3 regions of the Serratia sp. 2723 genome follow, and region 1 is predicted to be linked to each of the others. Evidence: riboswitches for the same ligand, from Rfam matches in the RefSeq annotation. Region 1 holds a riboswitch; each other region holds the start of a gene.
What was found. Region 1 has a riboswitch for thiamine pyrophosphate ahead of thiM (hydroxyethylthiazole kinase). Riboswitches for the same ligand answer to the same signal wherever they lie in the genome.
Positions count from the first base shown of each region.

Region 2: linked by a shared signal. The riboswitch ahead of thiC (phosphomethylpyrimidine synthase ThiC) and the one ahead of thiM (hydroxyethylthiazole kinase) in region 1 are both predicted to bind thiamine pyrophosphate.
Region 3: linked by a shared signal. The riboswitch ahead of thiB (thiamine ABC transporter substrate binding subunit) and the one ahead of thiM (hydroxyethylthiazole kinase) in region 1 are both predicted to bind thiamine pyrophosphate.

Region 1 covers NZ_JBNDIN010000009.1:107,812-113,448, reverse strand. The annotation lists gene gutQ (arabinose-5-phosphate isomerase GutQ) at 1-145, shown strand, start outside; gene ABIE29_RS15115 (inhibitor of vertebrate lysozyme family protein) at 228-686, opposite strand; gene thiD (bifunctional hydroxymethylpyrimidine kinase/phosphomethylpyrimidine kinase) at 969-1,769, opposite strand; gene thiM (hydroxyethylthiazole kinase) at 1,766-2,560, opposite strand; TPP riboswitch at 2,597-2,688, opposite strand; gene rluF (23S rRNA pseudouridine(2604) synthase RluF) at 2,801-3,568, shown strand; gene ABIE29_RS15095 (phosphoethanolamine transferase) at 3,865-5,451, shown strand; gene ABIE29_RS15090 (YgdI/YgdR family lipoprotein) at 5,534-5,637, shown strand, end outside.
Region 2 covers NZ_JBNDIN010000024.1:25,403-31,039, forward strand. The annotation lists gene thiC (phosphomethylpyrimidine synthase ThiC) at 1-1,763, opposite strand, end outside; TPP riboswitch at 1,881-2,003, opposite strand; gene rsd (sigma D regulator) at 2,117-2,632, opposite strand; gene nudC (NAD(+) diphosphatase) at 2,732-3,499, shown strand; gene hemE (uroporphyrinogen decarboxylase) at 3,537-4,601, shown strand; gene nfi (deoxyribonuclease V) at 4,618-5,304, shown strand; gene ABIE29_RS23060 (YjaG family protein) at 5,353-5,637, shown strand, end outside.
Region 3 covers NZ_JBNDIN010000001.1:467,442-473,078, reverse strand. The annotation lists gene ABIE29_RS02250 (TonB-dependent receptor) at 1-655, shown strand, start outside; gene sgrT (glucose uptake inhibitor SgrT) at 743-916, opposite strand; gene sgrR (HTH-type transcriptional regulator SgrR) at 1,009-2,670, shown strand; TPP riboswitch at 2,708-2,826, shown strand; gene thiB (thiamine ABC transporter substrate binding subunit) at 2,883-3,869, shown strand; gene thiP (thiamine/thiamine pyrophosphate ABC transporter permease ThiP) at 3,845-5,452, shown strand; gene thiQ (thiamine ABC transporter ATP-binding protein ThiQ) at 5,439-5,637, shown strand, end outside.

The sequences.
Region 1 (5,637 bases):
CCGGTTGCCAGAACAGTGGCGTGCCGGGGAAGCTCTGGAAGCGTTGCACGAACAGCACATCAGCGCCGCTCCGGTGGTGGATATCGATGGCGTGCTGGTAGGAGCAATCAACCTGCACGACCTGCATCAGGCCGGGATCGGCTGATAGTAGCAAACCTCTCACGTAGGGGCGTAGCATGCTACGCCCACTTAACGGCCTTGGCGCGTAGCTTTGCCCCTCAGCAGCGTTATTTCCAGTCTGGATTAGCCTCAAACTGTTTTTTCAGCAACGCTTTCATTTGATCGTCCGGTTTACCCAACCATTGATATTTGGCGTATTTCTTCGGATGATCGATTGCCTGCGGCTTATTGGGCACTTCAACCCGCACGCCCCAAGCCTGGGACTTGTCTGCTTTAAAAGCCACAATCATAAAGTTATTGGCACAGTCATGCGGCTTGCAGATGTTACCAAGCTGGTAACGTTGGCCCTTCCAGGTGACGGTTTCTGCAGGCGTAGAAGTGCCGACCCCTTTGCGCGCCCAACCAGGTAACTGTGCCTGGCCCTTCACCATATTTTTCCAACTGGTTTGGTAGCCCGGCTGCTGGATCAGATCTGAGGCAGTGATAATCTGTTCAGCAAAACTGCCGGTGCTAAATCCAAGCAGGGTCGCCACCAGGGCTCCCTGCAACCTCTTTTTTCCTATCATGGTCTTCTCCCTCGGTAAATCAAAAACGTAGCTCCAAGTAGCTCAGACCACAATTAAACGGGAAAGTTGGTTCAGCGTTTTTCGTCAGACTACCTGCCAATACCCTTTTTTGGTTGCCCCAACCCTGATTAACCGCTTTCCTTCCTAGAAACGGTGGTAAATTTTCTCCCGACATTTCTTCCGACATTTCTTCCGACATTGTGGCAACGTTTCTCAGCTTGTCACCCAATACCTTTGGTTAATGTCGCCACCAGTTTCGCCAGCATAAACTCAATCTCAGGATCACCACCATGCGTGGAAATGGTGTACCGGCCCAATCCCCTGCCCCACCTCCAGGCTATCGGCCTGCTGTAAAGCCAGTTGCAGGTAGTTTTTTGCCGCTGCCACGGTATCGGCCCAGCTCTGGTGGCGCGGGCGCAAGGCTGCCAGTGCCGCAGATAAGGTGCAACCGGTGCCGTGCGTATGCCTGGTCGCTATGCGTGGTGCGCTAAAGCGCTGCTCAAAGCCGGGAGTAAATAACCAATCCGGGCTTTCATCTTCACTGAGGTGGCCGCCCTTCATCAACACCGCCTGGCAGCCCATCGCTAACAATGCCTGGCCCTGCTCACGCATTTGAGATTCGTTTTGTGCCGGAGCACAGGCCAACAAAGCCGCAGCCTCTGGCAGGTTGGGCGTGATAATGGAAACCAATGGCATTAGCTCACGGCGGATGGATTCCACCGCTTCCGGAGCCAGCAGCGGGTCACCGCTTTTCGCCAGCATCACCGTATCCAGCACCACATAAGGCAGCGTGTAATGGTGCAGACGTTCGGCCACCGCCTGCACGATATCGGCATTGGCCAACATACCAATCTTAGCGCTGTCGATACGCACGTCGCTGAGTACCGAATCCAACTGAGCGGCCACAAATGCCGGTTCGATATGATATACCGACTGCACGCCACGGGTATTCTGCGCCACCAGCGCGGTGATCACGCTGGTGCCATAGGCCCCCAACGCGGAGAAGGCTTTCAGATCGGCCTGAATACCGGCCCCGCCGCTAGGATCGGTACCAGCAATGGTTAAAGCGTTAATCCGTTTCATAGCAGATCCTCCATACGCAGCTGGTAGAGAGCATCCAGGAAGGCGGCAGTAAAGCTGCCAGGGCCAGAGCAACTCGCAGTTGCCCTTTCACCACATAGCGCCATCACGCGACAAGCGGTGGCGACGTTATCCAGCCGATCGCCCGGTAAACTGCAAAATGCTGTCACGATAGCCGAAAGCGCGCAACCAGTCCCCACCACGCGCGTCATCAATACATCGCCACCTGTGACGGCCCAGTCTCGTTCACCATCGGTGATATAATCTGTCTCACCGGTGACGGCCACAACCGCCCCGCAATTACGTGCCAATACGCGCGCTGCGGGTAGCGCCACCAGCGAGTCATCCTGGCTATCCACACCACGAGCGCTGGTTTGCAGGCCGCTCAATGCAATGATTTCCGACGCGTTGCCACGGATCGCCGCAGGCCGCAGAGTGAGCAGGTGTTGAGCAAAGGTAGCGCGATATGCCAATCCCCCAACGGCAACCGGATCCAGTAGCCAGGGTTTTTCCGCCCGATTGGCCGAATCGATGGCGGCTAACATCGACTCGGCCCGTGATGCGTGCAGGGTACCGATATTGATCAACAGCGCATCGGCCACACAGCTGAACTGCGCAGCCTCTTCCGGTTCCACCACCATTGCCGGGGAAGCGCCAAGCGCCAGCAGCACGTTGGCCGTCAGCTCTTGCACCACTTCGTTGGTCAGGCAATGGATCAATGGAGGTTGGCATTTAAATTGGTTAAAGCAGGCCGCAGCACGAGTGCCGGGTAACACATCAGGTCGAGTGAACATAATGCTCCCAACCGGCGTTCAAGAAGGCGGGTACCGGCTGAGATACCGTGACTTCCCTACGCTGGTATAATCCAGATCAGGTAATACGGGTAATTTCTCAGCCCCTAAAGGCACCCCGAGTCGACGTTTGCCATTATTGGGGTTGCCGCCAGTGAGGTCAATCACACGATAGCGTCAAAAAATAAAAAGGAGACGTCATGCACCCCAGGTAATGTATAGTTCGCGTTTAACGGGGAAACCATGCTTACTCACACATCTATTCGCCTTAACAAATACATTAGCGACAGCGGCATGTGTTCTCGTCGCAATGCCGACCTACACATCCAACAGGGCAACGTTTTTATCAACGGCAGGCTAGCCTCCGTGGGTGCTCAGGTATTGGGCGGGGATGTGGTGGAAGTTAACGGCCAGCCAATCGAACCGCGTGATGCGGGCGATCTGGTGCTTATCGCACTGAATAAGCCTGTTGGCATCATCACCAGCATGGGAAAGCACGTGCGAAATAACATCGGTGATTTCATTAATCACAGCAGGCGCATCTTTCCCATCGGACGCCTGGATAAAGACTCCCAAGGGCTGATTTTCCTGACCAATGACGGCGAACTGGTCAATAAGATCCTCCGAGCAGGCAATAATCATCAAAAAGAGTACCTGGTAACCGTCAATAAACCGGTGACCGATGAGTTTATTCAGGGCATGAGCGCGGGCGTCCCCATACTGGGTACGGTGACTCAAGAATGCCCAGTGGAGAAAGAAGCCCCGCAGGTGTTTCGCATCACGCTGGTACAAGGACTCAACCGCCAAATCCGCCGCATGTGCAAATATTTTGGTTATGAAGTCACCAAACTTGAGCGCGAACGTATTATGAACATCGCTCTAAAAGGGTTGCCGCTGGGCGAATGGCGGGATTTGACCGATGATGAACGGATCGAGCTATTTAAGCTGGTTGAACACTCCTCGTCAGAGGACATTTCCTCCCCGCTTAGATTACCATTACCACCGACATAAACATCCCCGGAAAAGTGGGGACGTACTGAGCGCGACCGCCCTCACAGAGGGGGCTACAATGCTGTTGAAAGTTCGCATCTTCTCCTTCCGTTCGAAATTGCCATCGACCTCTCAAAACAGTCCGTAATTACCAGTTGATCTTGTTTTCATTCGGCTCTATCTTCTCGCATCCGGGTACATGAAGCGGCTCGCTGGATGCGGTCTATCCCTCCTCTTCCCCTTTCCGTCTACCAAACGGATTAATGACTCTTATCTTGTCAGAGTTACCTCACAGCATTTGAAAAACTTCGGTAAACATGAACTCAACGGTTAAAGATACCCTGGCAGCCCGTAGCGTCGCCCTAAACCCGTGGACAGGCTTTTACTTCCTGCAATCGCTGCTGATCAACTTCGCTCTCGGCTATCCGTTCAGTCTGCTTTATGCCGTGGCGTTCAGCTGTGTGTTACTGCTGCTGTGGCGCCTCAGCCCGCGCCTGCAAAAGAGTGTGATCGGGCTGTGTAGCCTCGTCGCCGCCATGTATTTCCCGTTTGCTCAGGCCTATGGCTCACCCAATTTTAATACCCTGCTGGCGTTACACTCGACCACGGTGGAAGAGTCCAGCGAGATATTGACCATCTTCCCGTGGTACAGCTATCTGGCGTCCGTGTTTATTCTGGCGCTGGGCATTATCGCGCTGCGCCGTAAGCCAGCACCAAAAGGCGCCTGGAATACCCTTCACTGCTTATGTCTCACCATCAGCGTGGTCTGCTTTTTTGTCACGCCAGTACAGAATCTGGCGTATGGTGGCGTGTTTAAATGGACAGATTCTGGTTATCCCGCCTTTCGCTTCGTCAGAGATGTGATCGTCAATAACCAGGAGGTAATTGATGAGCAAGCCCGTATGCAGGCGCTTTCACAACTGAAAGATTCCTGGAACGTGCTGGCGGTAAAACCGAAATATCACACCTACATGGTAGTGATCGGTGAAAGCGTGCGGCGAGATGCCTTAGGCGCGTTTGGTGGACACTGGGACAATACTCCCTTTACCAGCCACGTAAACGGCACGTTGTTGCTTAACTATATTGCGGCCAGCGGATCAACACAGAAATCGCTTGGTATCACCTTAACCCGTGTCATTAACGGCAAGCCGCAGTATCAGGATAACTTCGTCACGCTGGCCAACCGGGCCGGCTTTCAGACCTGGTGGTTCTCAAACCAGGGTCAAATTGGTGAATATGACACTGCTATCGCCAGCATTGCCAAACGCGCCGATGAAGTCCAGTTCCTGAAAAACGGTGATTTTGAAGCGGATAAAAACACCAGCGATGAAACGCTGCTCAAGATGACCGCCCAGGTTTTCGCCGCCCCGCGCACTACGGCCCCGCAGCTGATCGTATTGCACCTGATGGGATCACATCCGCAAGCCTGCGACCGGACCCAGGGGAAATACGTGGACTTTGTGCAATCCAAAGAAACCTCCTGCTATCTCTACAGCATGACGCAAACTGACAACCTGCTGAAACAGCTCTATCAGCAGTTACGCGACACCGGGGAAAGTTTCTCCATGGTTTACTTCTCCGATCACGGTCTGGCGTTTAAAGAGCGCGGCACCAAGGTGCAATATCTGGCGCACGATGACCAGTTTCAGCAAAACTTTCAGGTGCCCTTTATGGTGCTTTCCAGCGATGACACCGCTCATCGTCTGATTAAAGCAACGCGTTCAGCCAATGATTTTCTGACCTTTTTTGCCTCGTGGACCGGGATAAAAACCAAAGAGCTGACACCCAAATACCCGTTTCTTTCCGAGCAGAAAGCCGGCCCCGTCTATATCACCAACTTTAAGCTCAAGAAAGTGGACTACACGCATTTGCCGACGGATATCTTTGAAACCCAAACGCGTTGAAGTATAACAAGGTAGCCTTTGCATCTCGGGCCACTTTGTTTGTAATATGAGGCAGTTAAATTGAAAAAGAGCCTGTTCAACGATGAAGAAACTCACTTTTCTGCCTCTCATTTTCCTGACATGGGTACTGGCGGGCTGCACCAGTGACTACATTATTACCACCAAATCTGGCGATATCCTGCAGGC
Region 2 (5,637 bases), on a different contig from region 1:
GGCCCACACATGGAGCAGAAGTGGGCGATCTTGCCGGATTCTTGCGGCAGCGTTTCGTCGTGATAGGCGCGGGCGGTTTGTGGATCCAGCGCCAGGTTGAACTGATCTTCCCAACGGAATTCAAAGCGTGCCTTGGACATGGCGTTATCGCGGATCTGCGCACCTGGATGGCCCTTTGCCAAGTCGGCGGCGTGAGCGGCGATCTTGTAGGTGATCAGCCCCTGTTTCACGTCTTCCTTGTTTGGTAGCCCCAGATGCTCCTTCGGCGTCACGTAGCAAAGCATCGCGCAGCCGAACCAGCCGATCATCGCCGCGCCGATCCCGGAGGTGAAATGGTCGTAACCCGGGGCGATATCGGTGGTCAATGGCCCCAGCGTGTAGAACGGCGCTTCATGGCAATGTTCCAGTTCCTCGGTCATGTTGCGGCGGATCATCTGCATTGGCACGTGGCCAGGGCCTTCGATCATCACCTGTACGTCATATTCCCAGGCAATCTTGGTCAGTTCGCCCAGTGTATGCAGCTCAGCGAATTGCGCTTCGTCGTTGGCATCCTGGATCGAACCCGGGCGCAGGCCGTCGCCGAGTGATAGCGAGACATCGTAAGCGGCGCAAATTTCGCAGATCTCGCGGAAGTGCTGATAGAGGAAGTTTTCCTGGTGATGTGACAGGCACCACTTCGCCATGATCGAGCCGCCACGGGAGACAATGCCGGTCAGGCGCTTGGCGGTCATCGGCACATAGCGCAGCAACACCCCGGCGTGAATGGTGAAGTAATCGACGCCTTGCTCGGCCTGTTCCAGCAGGGTATCGCGGAACATTTCCCAGGTCAGGTTCTCCGCTACGCCGTTCACTTTCTCCAGCGCCTGATAGATCGGCACCGTACCAATCGGCACCGGGCTGTTGCGCAGGATCCATTCGCGAGTTTCGTGGATATAGCGGCCCGTGGAGAGATCCATCACGGTGTCTGCGCCCCAGCGGGTTGACCACACCAGCTTCTCGACTTCCTCTTCGATCGAAGAGGTGACCGCTGAGTTGCCGATATTGGCATTCACCTTCACCAGGAAATTACGGCCAATAATCATCGGCTCGGATTCCGGGTGGTTGATGTTGGCGGGGATGATGGCGCGGCCAGCGGCCACTTCCTGGCGCACAAATTCCGGCGTGATGTTTTCCGGCAGATTTGCGCCCCAGCTCTGGCCGGGATGCTGGTGGCGCAGCACTTCGCCACGAATGCGCTCACGGCCCATATTTTCGCGAATGGCGATAAACTCCATCTCTGGGGTGACAATACCGGCGCGGGCGTAATACAGCTGCGTAACGCATTTACCCGGCAGGGCTTTGCGGGGCAGCGGCAGGTGCTCAAAGCGTAGATGGTCTAACCCAACATCGGCCAGTCGTTGTTGGGTGAAGCCAGAACTGACACCGCTTAACGCTTCGGTATCGGCACGTTCGGCGATCCAGCCCGCTCGTACTTTGGCCAAACCACGATGTACGTCGAGCACCGCCTGCGGATCGCCATACGGCCCTGCGGTGTCATACACCGGAATGGCTTCGTTCTGTTCATACTGAGGCTGTTCTTTATTGCCGCCAATCAGCGTTGGGCTGAGCTGGATCTCACGCATCGGTACCTGAATATCGCTGCGCGAACCAGCGAGATAGATCCGCTGTGAGTTGGGGAAGGTAACGCCTTGCAGAGAATCGATAAAATCTTGTGCTTGGTCACGCTGTTGTTTACGGGCACGAGGTTGGTTCACGGTAGACATAGCAAATTCCTATCAGTGTAGTGATGTGTGGAAAATTGCTTGTCTGGAGCTCGGAGGGAGTAATGATGGTAGCCGGTAAGGCAGGCACAGCCCCTGACGGGAGCAACTTGCCGATGGCGATAGATTACTCTTGTTCCCTTCGCGGGTATTAACCCGATCAGGTTCCGCGGATCCCGAATTAACGGTCTCAGCCTGGCCAATTTAATGAAAAATCAGCGCTAGGCACTCCGACAAGAGCCCTCAGTATAAGAGGGTCAAAAAAAACTACAACCCATCCCCTGTCATCTTTCAAGCCGTAGCGTTGTTGGTCGCCTAGCTACGACTTGAAGTCGATAGGGGAATAGAGATCAATATTAGACAGGGTGTGGTAGCGATTCAGTATTGTTGGTGCCAGGTTGGCCCTGCTGCCAGGTTTCTGCCGCCAACTGGATCAACTGATCTTCCAAGGCGAAACGTGATGCCAAGGCTTCGCCGATATCTGACAGCGCCTGATTGAGTTCTTCACACACGTCCTGATCGATATCGACTTCGGTGTAGCGGTCATGGAACGCCATCACCGCTTCGGTGTTAGCCTGTAATTTGGGGTAGAACTTGGTGGCTAGCGCCATTTTGGGGCTGGCTGAGCCTTCCACCTGTTTGATAATTTTGTCATAAATGTGAAAATGTCCGGCAGAGAGGTAATCCACCAGATTATGGCAAAAGTTCTCCAGCGCTTTTTCATTGAGCGGCGTATGCTTTTCTTTGTTGGGTTTAATGCCGACTAAACTGCAATAGGCCACCAGCAGCTGTTTGCGGGCCTGCAACCACTGATCGACTAATTCATTACTGCCACCAACGCGCTGAGTCAGGCTTTCCAATCGGTTGAGCATAGTTGACTCCGTGTGTAGAGATAAAGAAAGTGTAAGTTAATAAAATGTAACAAAGACCATTCCTAGATTGCCAGTGAAGCAGAGGTTGTGCAACAACATATGGAAATTGCATTAACGGGTAACGAAAATGGCTGGTGGATCGTCAGCCATGAAAGCAAAATTTGGTTACCAAACGGTGAATTGCCGTTTGGTTCTGCCACACTATTTTCCTTGCAAGGTCGGCCGGCTCGGCAGATTGGCGAATGGGAGGGGGCACCGGTCTGGCTGGTGCGCCAACCGATGGCTAAAGAGATGGGATCGGTGCGGCAGTTGCTCAGCCTCGATCGCGGTCTGTTCCAACTGGCCGGGCGCGGCGTACAGCTGGCCGACTTTTATCGCTCGCACCGGTTCTGTGGCTACTGCGGCCATGAGATGCACCTTAGCCGTACCGAAAGCGCCTGCCTGTGTGATAACTGCCGCGAACGTTATTATCCGCAGATTGCCCCTTGCGTGATTGTCGCTATCCGCCGCAATGATGAGATCCTGCTGGCACAGCATGTGCGCCATCGTGGGGGCATCCACACCGTGCTGGCGGGGTTTGTAGAAGTGGGGGAAACCCTGGAGCAGGCCGTGGCGCGCGAAGTGATGGAAGAGAGTAATATCGCCATTACCAACCTGCGCTATGTGACTTCGCAACCCTGGCCGTTCCCCCATTCGCTGATGATGGCGTTTATGGCCGAGTATCAGAGCGGCGAACTGCGCCACGATCCGAAAGAGTTGCTCAATGCGGGCTGGTATCGCTATGACCAACTGCCGATGTTGCCACCGCCTGGTACCGTGGCTCGCCGCCTGATCGAGGACACCGTGGCGCTGTGTCGGGCAGAATAATGTACAATGGCGGCAGATAATCAAGGGAGCCCAAGAAATGAATGAGTTGAAGAACGATCGCTACCTGCGTGCGCTGCTGCGCCAGCCGGTGGATCTCACCCCTGTATGGATGATGCGCCAGGCCGGTCGTTATTTGCCAGAGTACAAAGCCACCCGTGCTCAGGCCGGGGATTTCATGTCATTATGCAAAAATGCCGAACTGGCCTGTGAAGTGACATTACAGCCCCTGCGCCGTTATGCGCTGGACGCTGCCATCCTGTTCTCCGACATCCTCACCATTCCCGATGCCATGGGGCTTGGGCTTTACTTCGAAACTGGGGAAGGCCCACGCTTTTCTTCGCCAATCACCTGCCGTGCCGATGTAGAGAAACTGCCAGCGTTCGATCCGGAAGATGAACTGGGCTACGTCATGAACGCGGTGCGCACCATCCGCCGTGAGCTGAAGGGCGAGGTACCCCTGATTGGTTTCTCTGGCAGCCCGTGGACGTTGGCGACCTACATGGTCGAAGGCGGTAGCAGCAAGGCATTCACCAAGCTGAAGAAAATGATGTATGCCGAGCCGCAGACGCTGCATTTGCTGCTGGATAAGCTGGCGGACAGCGTGATCCTTTATCTCAACGCCCAGATCAGGGCCGGAGCGCAGTCCGTAATGGTGTTCGACACCTGGGGCGGCGTGCTGACGGGCCGTGATTATCGCGAATTCTCACTGCACTATATGCATAAAATCGTCGATGGCCTGTTGCGTGAAAACGACGGACGCCGTGTGCCGGTGACGTTGTTCACCAAAGGCGGCGGCCAGTGGCTGGAAGCAATGGCGGCCACCGGTTGCGATGCGCTGGGCCTGGATTGGACCACCGATATTGCCGATGCGCGCCGCCGAGTGGGCGATAAAGTCGCGCTGCAGGGGAATATGGATCCTTCCATGCTGTATGCCGCACCGGAACGTATTGCCCAGGAAGTGGAGACCATTCTGGCCGGTTTTGGCCAGGGCGAAGGTCATGTCTTCAACCTTGGCCACGGTATTCATCAAGACGTGCCACCGGAACATGCCGGGGCCTTTGTTGAAGCGGTGCATGCGCTGTCGGCCAAATACCACCGCTAAACCGCAAGGAGACGCTGTGATTGATACTCAGGCTCTGCGCGTCGAACAGCTAAGGCGCGCCGGGGAAGTCATTCGTCACGATGATTTTCTGCAAGACCCACCGGCGTTTATCGCCGGTGCGGACGTCGGTTTTGAGCAAGAGGGGGCGGTAACACGCGCCGCTATCGCTATCCTGCGCTATCCTTCACTGGAGCTGGTGGAGTATCGGATCGCTCGTATCAGCACCACCATGCCCTATATCCCTGGATTTCTCTCGTTTCGCGAGTACCCTGCGCTGATCGCCGCCTGGGAGCAGCTGCAACAGAAACCCGACCTGATCTTCGTTGATGGTCATGGCATCTCGCACCCCAGACGTCTGGGGGTTGCCAGCCACTTTGGCCTGTTGGTTAACGTGCCGACCATCGGCGTAGCGAAGAAGCGTTTATGTGGTAAATTTTCCCCGCTGGACGCTACCGTTGGTTCACTGGCCGCGCTCGAGGACAAGGGCGAACAGCTGGGATGGGTGTGGCGCAGCAAGGAGCGTTGTAACCCGTTGTTTATCGCTACGGGCCACCGGGTTGGTACCGACAGCGCATTGGCTTGGGTACAACGCTGTATGGCAGGCTACCGTTTGCCGGAACCTACGCGTTGGGCCGATGCCATTGCATCACGCCGTCCGGCCTTTATACGCTGGTTACAGCAGCATCCAGAGGTGTCGCAGTGAGCGATTTCGGGTACACTGCGCGGCAGATAATGAGTAAGAGAGTAGATCATGCTACGTAACCCGATTCATTTACGCTTGGAAAAGCTGGAAAGCTGGCAACATTTGACCTTTATGGCCTGCCTGTGCGAGCGTATGTACCCGAATTACCAGATGTTCTGTCTGCAGACGGAGTTTGGTGACCCGGCCGTTTATCGCCGCATCCTGGACCTGATCTGGGAAACGCTGGTGGTGAAAGACGCCAAGGTCAACTTTGATAGCCAGTTGGAGAAGTTGGAAGAGGCTATCCCGTCGGCAGAAGATTACGATCTTTACGGCGTTTATCCGGCGATCGAT
Region 3 (5,637 bases), on a different contig from region 1:
CAGCTACGAAATCGGTGCCAAAGCGTTGGTTCCCAGCCTTAACCTGGAGATTAATCAGGCGTTTTTCTACAGCCAGACCCGTAACGACCATTACTACACCCTGCTCGATCCCAGCCGAAGTTTTGCCACCGTTATTGAAAACTTTGATACCGAGAGCAAAGGCGCTGAGATGTCCGCAACCTGGCGACCCAACGCTAACCTGATGGTAACACTGGGCATGGACTACACACTCGCGACAATCACTCAACTGCCCCAGAACAGCCAGTCCGGCGGACATGAGGGCAACCGAATCCCGGACGTGCCACGCTGGGGAGCTTCATTCGCCACGGATTATTCACACCGGATGCAGCTCGCAGAATTACCGCTGGTGTTTAATGCCAGTCTGAACTACCGCTATAGCAGCCAGCGTGAAGCCGATGTAGGCAATACCTTTAAATTAGGTGAGACACAACTGGTCAATGCACGTATGGGCTTTAAAAGCACCTATGGAGATATCTACCTGTGGTCAACCAACCTACTGGATAATCGTAGCCCGGTTTATGGGTTTTATTACCCAGCGCTCGCACCAGCAGAGGGAGGCACTGGCAGGGATGCCTATGTGGGAACCCTCAGAGAAGGCCGGGTCGTGGGTATAAGTTATCAATATTACTTCTAGGCATGTCCGACGCATGAAAAATGCCAGTGGGTTACCCCACTGGCTGGTGAAAAGCACCATTACTCAGAAACACTTTTGCGGTGAGCGTCAGATACGCTCACGGTATTGCTTGTCGCTCGGCGCGGCGATGTCCCACTGGGTCAAGTGGGCCAGCATCTCCAGCCGTGCCTGTTCAGGTACCACCTGCAGCCAGTCGGCCTGCTGGCGGCGGATTGCAGTGAAATAACGCTGATAAAACTGTTTGGTTAACAGAACTGTCATCGGTTATCCCTCCGCTGATTCAACTGCCCTCATTATCGGCGTAATATAGGGAAAGATAAATTGACGACTTGATGCCGGAGAGTTCCTCTTTTATGTCCACCTCACGCCTGCAACAACAGTTCATCCGCCTGTGGCAACGCTGTCATGGGCAAACCACCGAAACCACGCTGCAAGAGTTGGCAGAGGTGCTCAGCTGCTCCCGCCGCCATGTTCGCTCGCTACTGGGAGCCATGCAGCACGAGGGCTGGCTGACCTGGCAGGCCGAATCCGGCCGGGGTAAACGTTCGCAGCTCAGCTTTCACTACACCGGATTGGCACTGCAACAACAACGCGCCGAGGAACTGCTGGAACAGGATCGCATCGACCAATTGGTCAAACTGGTGGGCGATAAAAACGTGGTACGCCAAATGCTGCTTTCCCAACTGGGGCGCAGCTTCCGCCAGGGAAAACATATCCTGCGCGTGCTCTACTATCGTCAGCTTTACAACCTGTTGCCCGGTTCGGCACTGCGCCGTTCGGAAACCCACCTGGCAAGACAAATTTTCAACGGCCTGACGCGGGTAAACGAGGAAAATGGGGAACTGGATCCCGATCTTTCGCATCATTGGCAAACGATCACCCCTTTGCACTGGCGTTTTTATCTACGTCCGGCGATCCATTTTCACCATGGCCGTGAGCTGGAAATGGAAGATGTGATCCATTCGCTCAACCGCCTGATCCCACAGCCGCTATTTTCCCATATCGACAGGATCGTCTCACCTACGCCCTATGTCATCGATGTGCATCTGCACACGCCGGACTACTGGCTACCCTGGTTGCTGAGCAGCGTACATGCCATGATCCTGCCACGCGAATGGCAGAGCCTGCCGGACTTTGCTCGCCATCCGATCGGCACCGGTCCCTATCGCGTGATACACAACAACCAAAGCCAGATGAAAATCCATGCCTTTGACGACTACTTTGGCTATCGCGCCCTGATCGATGAGGTCAACATTTGGGTATTACCGGAAATCACCGAAGAGCTGGCGCACTCCGGCGTCCAGTTGCAGGGGGATGATACCGGTAGGAACGAGCTGGAAAGCCGCCTCGAAGAAGGCTGTTATTTTCTATTGTTCGACCAGCGTTCGGCACTGGCGGCCGATCCGGAAATCCGCAGTTGGCTAAGCGAACTGATCAACCCGATCGCACTGCTGAGCCACGCCGGGCCGCTCTACCAGCGTTACTGGGCTCCGGCCTATGGCATCCTCCCGCGCTGGTTGCATAACCGGGTACTGGGGCAGCAACCCAAGCCTGCAGGCTTAACCGAATTGACCCTGACCTTCTACAGCGAACACTCCGAGTTCCACGCAATCAAGCAGGCTATCGCCTCTTTGCTGGCCGAACAGGGCATCACACTCAATGTGCAGATCGTGGATTATGAAGCCTGGCATAAGGGCAAGGCGCAAAGCGATCTGTGGTTAGGCAGCGCCAACTTCACCCTGCCGCTGGAGTTTTCGCTGTTTGCCACGCTGTACGAACTGCCGTTGATACAACATTGTCTGACGGAAGATATCGCCCAGGATGCCGCTCTGTGGCGGGAAAATCGCCTGTCCATGGCCGAGTTTTGTCAGCGCCTGGTCAGCAGCCATCAGTTGCATCCGTTATTCCACCACTGGCTGCAACTGCATGGCCAACGCAGCATGCGTGGGGTACGGATGAATACCCTCGGCTGGTTCGATTTTAAATCTGCCTGGTTTGCGCCACCGGAAGCATAATCGCCTTTCACCCGCGCCACTAAGCCTCTACAATAGCGCCGACTCAACGGGGTGCGGAGAACCCGCCAATTTTTGGCCAACGGTTTTCCGCTGAGAGCACACCCGTCGAACCTGATCCGGTCAATACCGGCGGAGGGATTTGAGCATGGCACGTTAACCTTCGTTAACCCAGTCCTCAGATACCTTTGCCCCTTTATTATTAGGAGTGCAAAGTGGTCAAAAAATACCTGCCCTGTTTATTACTGCTAGCGGCGATGCCCATCCTGGCCAAGCCAACGCTGACGGTTTACACCTACGACTCTTTCGCTGCCGACTGGGGCCCAGGCCCGGCGGTAAAAAAAGCCTTTGAGGCCGAATGTGACTGCGAATTGAAATTCGTGGCGCTGGAAGACGGCGTTTCATTACTCAATCGCCTGAGAATGGAAGGCAAGAACAGCGCCGCCGACGTGGTTTTGGGCCTGGACAACAACCTGTTGCAAGCCGCGCAGCAAACCGAGCTGTTCACCGCCAGCCAAGTCGATACTAGCAAGCTCACCGTTCCCGGTGGCTGGCACAACCAGACCTTCGTTCCCTATGACTATGGCTACTTTGCCTTCGTCTACAACAAAGACAAGCTGAAGAACCCGCCGACCAGCCTGAAAGAGTTGGTGAGCAGCGATCGCCCCCTGAAAATCATCTATCAGGATCCACGCACCAGCACGCCTGGCCTTGGCCTGCTGCTCTGGATGCAGAAAGTGTATGGCAACGAGGCACCGCTTGCCTGGCAACAGTTGGCGAAGAAGACCGTCACCGTGACCAAAGGCTGGAGTGAAGCCTACGGCCTGTTCCTGAAAGGGGAAGGTGACATGGTACTGAGCTACACCACCTCCCCCGCCTACCATCTGATCGAAGAGAAAAAAGACCTGTATGCGGCGGCCAACTTCAGTGAAGGCCACTACCTGCAAATCGAAGTCGCGGGCAAGCTGAAGGCCAGCAAACAGCCAGAACTGGCCGAGCGCTTCATGCAGTTTATGATCTCCCCAGCCTTCCAGAACACCATACCCACCGGCAACTGGATGTACCCGGTGATCAAGACGCAGCTACCCGCCGGTTTCGAACAGATGGCCGTACCGCAAACGGCATTGCAATTCAGCGCCGAGGAAGTGGCACAACAGCGTGGTAACTGGATCCGGGCATGGCAAACCGCCGTCAGCCACTGATCCCCCGCTGGTTATGGCCGGGGCTGATGGCCGCCGGTCTGATCCTGCTTGTCGCGTTGGCGGCTATGGGTTCGCTGTGGCGTCATGCGCCTGAAAACGATTGGCGTAGCCTGTGGCAAGACAGCTACCTGTGGCACGTGGTGCGCTTTACCTTTTGGCAGGCGCTGCTCTCTGCCGTGATCTCGGTGGTGCCGGCTATCTGGCTGGCCCGGGCGCTGTACCGGCGGCGCTTCCCTGGCCGTAACTTGCTGCTGCGCCTGTGCGCCATGACGCTGGTGCTGCCGGTGCTGGTCGCGGTGTTTGGCATGTTGAGCGTCTACGGCAGGCAAGGCTGGCTGGCAACGCTCTGCGGTTGGCTGGGCGTGAACTACAGTTTTTCGCCTTATGGCCTGCAAGGCATTCTGCTGGCACATCTGTTCTTTAATATGCCCCTGGCCACCCGCCTGCTGCTACAGGCGCTGGAGAACATTCCCACCGAACAGCGCCAACTGGCCGCACAGCTGGGGATGAACGGCTGGCAGCAGTTCCGCTTTGTGGAGTGGCCAGCGTTACGCCGCCAGATCCTCCCCAGTGGAGCCTTGGTGTTTATGCTGTGTTTTGCCAGCTTTGCAACCGTATTGTCGTTGGGCGGCGGGCCGCAGGCCACCACCATAGAGCTGGCGATCTATCAGGCCTTGAGTTACGACTACGATCTCAGCCGCGCTGCGCTGCTGGCGCTGATCCAACTGGCTTGCTGCCTGGGGCTGGTGGTGCTCAGCCAACGTTTGAGCCAGACTCTGCCGGTTGGCCATACCCACGCCCAGCGCTGGCGCGACCCGCAAGACAGCCTGGGGCGGCGTATTGCCGATACGCTATTCATTATCGCTGCCCTGCTGTTGCTACTGCCGCCATTGTTGGCGGTGATCATCGACGGTGCCAACCAGACGCTGGTCACCGTGCTGCAACAGCCAATTCTCTGGCAGGCCCTGTTCACCTCGCTGCGCATCGCACTAGGCGCGGGTATTTTGTGCGTGGTATTGACCATGATGCTGTTATGGAGCAGCCGTGAACTGAAACTGCGGCAACGGGCCGCCTGGGGCCAAACGCTGGAACTGAGCGGCATGGTGATCCTGGCGATGCCGGGCATTGTGCTGGCTACCGGTTTCTTCCTGTTGCTGAGCGATACCACTGGGCTGCCGCAGTCGCCTTATGCGCTGGTGATCCTCACCAATGCGTTGATGGCGGTGCCCTACGCGCTGAAAGTGCTGGAAAATCCGATGCGCGATCTGGCCGAGCGTTATAATCCTTTATGCTTGTCGCTGGATATCCACGGCTGGCAACGGCTGCGCTGGATCGAGCTGAAAGCGCTGCGACGCCCGCTGGCGCAAGCACTGGCCTTTGCCTGCGTGCTGTCGATTGGCGATTTCGGTGTGGTGGCACTGTTCGGCAACGAACAGTTCCGTACCCTGCCTTTTTATCTCTATCAGCAGATTGGCGCTTACCGCAGCAACGACGGGGCCGTAACTGCCCTGCTGCTGCTGCTGCTCTGTTTCCTGCTGTTTACTCTGATTGAACGTTTACCGGGCCGCCATGCTGACGCTTGAAAAACTGACCTATCTGTACGAACACCTGCCGATGCGTTTTGACCTGCGCATTCAGCCGGGAGAACACGTCGCGGTGCTGGGCCCTAGCGGCGCAGGCAAAAGTACCTTGCTCAGCCTGATCGCCGGTTTTCTACCGGCGGCCAGCGGCAAGCTGTGGCTCAACGGAAGCGATCATACCGCTTCGC